Regions from separate parts of the Schinkia azotoformans genome, predicted to be linked through region 1. Evidence: riboswitches for the same ligand, from Rfam matches in the RefSeq annotation. Region 1 holds a riboswitch; each other region holds the start of a gene.
What was found. A riboswitch is a leader RNA that binds a small molecule or an ion and turns the genes downstream of it on or off. The one in region 1 is predicted to bind cyclic di-GMP.

Region 1 (2,270 bases):
TGCTGGTTGTAATAAACAGTTCATAATTTTCTACCCTGAATGGCAACTCAAAAAGCTTTAAAATTTGTTGAGCAACGTCATGAATCTCATCCAATTCTTTAAGGTTTGATAAAATAACAGTAAATTCGTCTCCCCCTAACCGTGAAACAAAATCTGTTACTCTTCTAATATTACTCAAGCGAAACGCGACTTCTTTCAAAAGCTTGTCACCAATATTGTGCCCCAACGTATCATTCAAAAATTTAAACCCATCCAGATCTAGAAACATTAAGGCCAACACGGATTGGCTATGTTTTGCCTCTTCAAATTTGCGCTTCAGTTCTTCTTCAAAAAGCCTTCTATTTGGAAGCCCGGTTAAGTAATCGAAATAAGCCATATGCTCCGCTTTTTCTTCTTGGTTCCTAAGCTCATCTTCTATGTTTTTGTAATTGGTTATGTCATTAATAACGACAAGATAACCTTTTACATTTCGATTGCCATCATACCATGGCAACGGGCTAATCATAGCATCGATTAGTGTGCCGTCTTTCCTTAGCCTTTTTGCTTCTGTACTAGGCATTGAATGCCCTGCCATGATACCAGCAAACATTTTTTTGAATTTCTCTGCTTCAAAGTCAGGAATAATGGGAAAAGCCTGACCTAAAACTTCTTCTTCTTTCCAACCAAACATTTTTTCAGACGTTTTGTTCCAGTATTTAACGGTCATGTTTGAATCAAGTGCAATCAGTGCTAATGGCGACATTTGAAATGCAGTAAGTAAATTCTGAACTGTTTCTTTAGAATCCCACAACATTTTGCCCTACCTCCAAATTGTAATACCTATCTCCTTTTTCATTTAAAAAAAATAAAAAAGACTTGCTTCCGTAATAAAAGGAACAAGTCTTTTACTTCAAAATTACGGTAACTGGCTGACATTCCATACATAACGGATTAGTCCCTATAGCTTTGCGTCACTACATTTCTGTAGTTTTGCCTTTTTCAATTTTTTATCACTTAATCTATTTTTAATTTTACACCAAATAGGACTATTGTACAGTAAAAATGCGAATATTTGTAAAAAATCTAAACTTTTTTGCTGGAATATGATGAAAAAGCAGGATAATACGCGGATAAGTCTATATTAAAAAAGTACTAGATTGAGTTTGGGCCAGAGTTCCCGACCCCATGGTTCAAAAATGAACTAAAAAAATCTTAGAATTTGAACAAAATGTGACCGATAGGGTGTGGAAAAATGTAATTTTTTAAATGATAATAGAATCAAACCTATTAAGGAGCTGATTGAATGCTAAGAAGAAAACTGTTTCGAAATTTATTTGGTAAAACTTTAAGACAAAAACGTTATGAAGGCAGTAAGAAAAAGTTAACATTATCAGAATTTGTTTCAAAAACAGATCTTGACGACAGCTATATAGGAAAGATTGAACGAGGTGAAAAATTACCGGATGCTCTAACTCTGTATAAAATATTTGTCGGTCGTGGCATTAGCATTGATCAGCTTTTTAACGATATGAAACCGCAATTCGAAATGCTAGTAAAGCTAGAAAAAAGGTAAAATTCCCTAAATAAATATTGCATGTACTTATTTTTCAATGATTTGCAAACGTTTTCATAAGTGGATATTATTTCTATTAGAAAAGAAAATGTCGATTGTTTAAGTTGTTAAACTATCATCAAAATATTCTAAAATAGGAGAGTGTCATTATGAAACAAATCATCAATCATTATGAGGTAAATCAAAATACGATGGCTTTATTATCGGTTGCTCATACGGAATACTCCACACTTGTACTTGAAGAAAACCAACAATTCTATGTTCGAAAAACACCTATTCAAATTGTCAAGGATGCCTGTCTAGAAGGCGGTTCTACCTATGATGGAAGACGTAGAGCTGTAAGTTATAGGACCGGTTCACAGCAAAAGGTTCCCATTCCAATTAATCCAAAAGACGAAATTTTTGCATTTCCAACCCACTCACCAAAATCGTTTGAATGTAACTGGATTTTCTATCATCATGTCAAATACATATCAACATATAAATCTCCCGACCAACTAAGCGTTCAATCAGTGGTCACATTTAAAAATGGACAACGCATCTCTTTACAAGAATCCCAATATATATTAGAAAAACAAATGCAGCGAACAGCCATGTGCATTATCGGGTTTTAATTATCCCAGGAACATAGGGACGGTTCTTGTATTCCATTATTAAATTGGAACACAAGAACTGTCCCGGCATTCCATTAAAATCTTGATAATAAACTCTTAGCTTT
Region 2 (2,270 bases), 290 kb from region 1:
ATTTAAATTCTTGTCTATGATGACCATTCCAACATTTACTTTATCTAAGGATTGGAAAACTAGACTATCCATGGATTTCCTCCAGTAATTCATCTATTTTTTTCAGCAAGCTAGATATTGAATCCATACTTAATGCAATCACGATTGCGCCTTTTATATTCGTCTCGGCAAGTGAAAAAGAAGTTTGTAAAATAAGGACGTGAACCTCATTTTGAAGGAATGTTGTTTTATCCCCCTTGGCTATTGAAACAAGCTCAATATCTGGCAACGCATACTCAAGTCTCAATCCTAGGAAATTACCAAATTCGCCAATTATCGCATTAAGAATCACATTGCTGATCTCTTTTAATACATCTAAATCAGTATCCATCAAGCTTTTAGCATCCGTATCTAAATCTGAAGTTATCTCCCCGAGGCATGTATTTACTAAGATTTTAGCTTGGTCTATCGGGAACATCAAGATTGCTTTTCCACGAAATTCATGACCGAACTTTAATGAGGATGTGATCAGGTGCCCTTCACTCATAAAGATATTAAATCTATGATCTTCAGGATTAACTTCAGTTGTAGAGACCAATTCAACTTTTGGAATCGCTAGATCAATTTTTTGTTGAACCATTTCTGATAACATACTTGCTGCCTGCCCAACATATACATTCACAAGTTCAGTTAATAAATCCCGCTGAAGTTCATTCAACATTAAGTTAGACCCCCTTGATAAGATTGATGAGCAAATCTGCTTTTTCACCTGTTACAGGTTTATTTATGAATCCTAAAATTCCAAGCTCCTCAATTTCATCTCTAGTTGCTTTTTGAACATCTGCGGAAATAACAATCACTTTCGTTTCCTTATCTATTTCTCTAATCTTTTTCAACAAATCCTGACCACTTAAATTAGGCATCAACAGATCTGTCGTTATCAAATCCGGCTTATACTCTTGGTACAGATTGAAGCCACTTTCCCCATCATTTGCTGTCAGTACTTCACAATTTGGAATATTTTCAAGGATGACTTTTTTTATAACATTTCTTACAAACATTGAATCTTCAACAATTAATATTTTCATAGACTCTTCCCCCAATTTATTTTGGAATACAAAAAAACCGACTTGATTTCAAGCCGGTTGCACTACTTGCTCTGAATCACCCAAGTGCCCAAATATAGGAGATTCTTCATAGCATCTTTTCATATTATTTAATAAAATTTACCTAAATTTTACCTTTGCAGATGCTAAATTTCAATAGTTTTTATAATGGTGTTATAATATTTTGATTTGAAAGATTATTGTAATTTTGATAAATTGCGCTGAATTTGAGCAAAGTGTTTGCTCGCATGTTCCACAATTAAATGGTCCACTATAAAGGAAATCGGCTTTGTGCCGAAGTTTGGATTGCGGCTTGGTGATTCAACTGCTAATGTTGCTTCGTCAAGCTCAGCTAGTTTTTCTGATACAAATGGCTTGATTTCTTTTAGTTTTGCTAGTACATCAGAAACAGTACGAGTTTCAGCTGCATCTACGGCAGCAAGACGTCCTGCATGGGTAAAGTGTCTTCCCCATTCTGTTCCTGGAGCGGCCATAATATTTTCAATTTCCTCAATCCAATAGGGAAGGGCTTCTTCAACATGACAAATGATTTGCATAATAGACCATTCTTCCGGAACCGGATGTTTGCGGATGATTTCTTCTGATAAACCTTCTACAGTTTCAATGATTTGATCAAGAGACTTCTCTACAGATTGAATGGATTCTTGGATTGTCATTAGTTTTTCACCTCAACAGCTGCTTTTTGAACTTTATTTTCAAGCACACCGACTCCATCAATACTAATACTTACAACGTCCCCATCCTTTAAGAATGACGGTGGATCCATCGCCACGCCGACACCACCTGGAGTACCAGTCAAGATCACATCTCCTGGTTCAAGTGTCATTAGATTAGATAAAAACTCTACTAAATATTGCACAGAGAATACTAGATTAGCAGTGTTTGTATGCTGTCTTTCTTCTCCATTTACAGTTAAAACTACTTCTAAACCAGATGGATTTGTTAATTCATCCGTTGTAACAAGCCATGGTCCCATTGGTGCCGCTCCATCAACTGATTTACCTTGCAACCATTGGATTGTCCGGCGTTGAATATCCCTATAAGTAACATCATTAACAATTGTATATCCTGCTACATAATCAAGTGCTTCCTCTTGAGAAACGTTTCTTGCTCTTTTTCCAATAACAAAAGCAAATTCTGCCTCATAGTCCAATTGTTCAGAGA
Region 3 (2,270 bases), 290 kb from region 1:
CTGAAGAAATGATTATTAATGAAACAAATGAACTAAATAATGCTAGAAATCAAACGTTGGAAATAGTGAAAGGGATACAATTTGTCCTAGTTATATTAAGCATTATTGCTCTTCTTCTTGGTGCCGGAATTGCTTTTTATATTAGTCGAATCATTTCAAATCCGGTAAGAAAGATTGCGATTGCTGCAGATAAAATAGCAGATGGCGACTTAACGCAAGAGGAAATTCAAATTAAAAATAAAGATGAAATTGGCGAGTTGGCCCATGCTTTTAACAATATGACTTTTAATCTTAGGCAAGTAATACAACAGATTAATAGTAGTTCTGAACAAGTGGCAGCCTCATCTGAAGAACTACAAGCAACAAGTGAACAAGCAACAGAAGCTACAGAACAAATTGCATCCGCAATCCAGGAAGTGGCCGGTGGATCAGAAACCCAAGTATCAAGTTCAAAACAAAGTGCCATTGCAATGGAAGAAGTATCACTGGGAATCCAAAGAATTGCTGAGTCCTCTACAACAGTTAGGGGTTCTGCACAGGAAGCAACAGTTTTATCAGAACAAGGATATCAATCCCTGCAAGCTGCAATCCATCAAATGGAATCAATTGAAGAGGGAACACAAAACACGACAGCTGCTATTAAAAATTTAACAGAGCGTTCAAAGGAAATTGGAAATATTATTGGTGTAATTACGGATATTTCTGAGCAAACAAATTTATTAGCTTTAAATGCTGCCATTGAAGCAGCAAGGGCTGGAGAACATGGTAGAGGCTTCACAGTGGTAGCCGATGAAGTGCGGAAATTAGCAGACCAATCACGTGATTCAGCTTCCCAGATTGTACAGTTAATACAGGAAATTCAAAAAGATACTGAAATAGCTAATAACGAGATGATGCAAAACATTAATGAGGTAGATATAGGAAAGAATGTTATCCAAGAGACAGGTACAGCTTTCCAACAAGTGTTGAATGCTGTTCAGCAAGTTAATACTCAAATCCAAGAGGTATCTGCTGCATCAGAACAAATTTCAGCCAACACAGAACAAGTGACAGCTTCTGTAGAGCAATTAGCCCAAATTGCGAAAGATGCATCTGAACAATCACAAGGCGTTGCGGCTGCCTCCGAAGAGCAATTAGCCTCAATGGAGGAAATCAGTAACTCAAGTGAATCATTAAGCAAACTAGCACAAGAATTACAAGAATTGGTTGCAAAATTTAAGATTTGATCCATTTCGAATAAATAAAGAGAGCCGCTTGTTCAATAAGATAACGGAGGGAAACCTCTTTTTTTCTTTTTGAAAGTATTATTATTACATATTTTGTAGAATCTATTGATTTTAAACAGAATTTCGCGATAATAATAGAATAGGAATTTAGAATCAGGAATTTTGAAATACTAAATAAACTAATGACAAAGATGCTATGAAAAACTACCTATATTTGGGCACTTGGGTATTTTTGAGCGAGTAGTGCAACCGACTTTTTTAAAGGATATTGTAAGAGTTGCAAAAACAGATCATCTACTTTGGAAATGGAAAGTTTATAATATGATGTTAGGATTAGAAACACAGGAGAATATAAACGGACAGTCCCACGAACATTGTAGGTTAGGAAAGTGGTATTATGGGGATTTGCCTACACAAGTGAAATCTAGGGACACATTTAAACGATTGGAGGAGCCTCATAAGGAAGTCCACCATTATGCCAAAGTTGAAGTGGAGTATTATGGAAAAGGTGATATGGTTGGTGTCGAGCAAGCTTTTGTACAATTAGAAAGGGTTTCTAACAATGTTATTGATTTGTTAAATAGATTAGAGTCAGAACTATAAACTTTTCACTGGGTCGGAGTTCCCGACCCTCTGTCCCATCTAAACCAAACAAAAAACTGCCTGCACATCGCAGACAGTTTTTTACTAACTACTTAAATTTAATTCGAACGCTCAGCTAACCAGTCGCCAATCGTAGGGAAAGTTAGTGAAACTGCTTTTGGACCAAATGTTACAGATACATGGCCTGTTGGCACACATACGTATTTCTTGTCTTTACTTGAAATTTTATTCATTAAAGCTTCGACTTGATGTGGCATAGCAATAAGATCGCGCTCACCAGAAATATTAAGTACGTTTGCCTTAATTGCACTTAAGTTAACTTTACGTCCACGGATAACAAGTTCATCTTTAATTAATTTATTTTGCTGATAAAATTCACGAATCCACTGACGATAAGCCTCACCAGGGAATGGAATTCCATCCTGCAACCATTTTTGCATT

Region 2: linked by a shared signal. The riboswitch ahead of P9E47_RS01365 (response regulator transcription factor) and the one ahead of P9E47_RS00040 (EAL domain-containing protein) in region 1 are both predicted to bind cyclic di-GMP.
Region 3: linked by a shared signal. The riboswitch ahead of P9E47_RS01320 (CZB domain-containing protein) and the one ahead of P9E47_RS00040 (EAL domain-containing protein) in region 1 are both predicted to bind cyclic di-GMP.

Annotation. Positions count from the first base shown of each region.
Region 1 is NZ_JARSMD010000001.1:4,438-6,707, reverse strand. It holds gene P9E47_RS00040 (EAL domain-containing protein) at 1-793, opposite strand, end outside; cyclic di-GMP riboswitch class I at 897-984, opposite strand; gene P9E47_RS00035 (helix-turn-helix domain-containing protein) at 1,283-1,552, shown strand; gene P9E47_RS00030 (competence protein ComK) at 1,702-2,166, shown strand.
Region 2 is NZ_JARSMD010000001.1:298,838-301,107, reverse strand. It holds gene P9E47_RS01375 (GGDEF domain-containing protein) at 1-72, opposite strand, end outside; gene P9E47_RS01370 (chemotaxis protein CheC) at 65-700, opposite strand; gene P9E47_RS01365 (response regulator transcription factor) at 705-1,067, opposite strand; cyclic di-GMP riboswitch class II at 1,112-1,193, opposite strand; gene P9E47_RS01360 (DinB family protein) at 1,283-1,762, opposite strand; gene P9E47_RS01355 (fumarylacetoacetate hydrolase family protein) at 1,762-2,270, opposite strand, start outside.
Region 3 is NZ_JARSMD010000001.1:291,979-294,248, forward strand. It holds gene P9E47_RS01315 (methyl-accepting chemotaxis protein) at 1-1,226, shown strand, start outside; cyclic di-GMP riboswitch class II at 1,407-1,490, shown strand; gene P9E47_RS01320 (CZB domain-containing protein) at 1,470-1,829, shown strand; gene phaC (class III poly(R)-hydroxyalkanoic acid synthase subunit PhaC) at 1,928-2,270, opposite strand, start outside.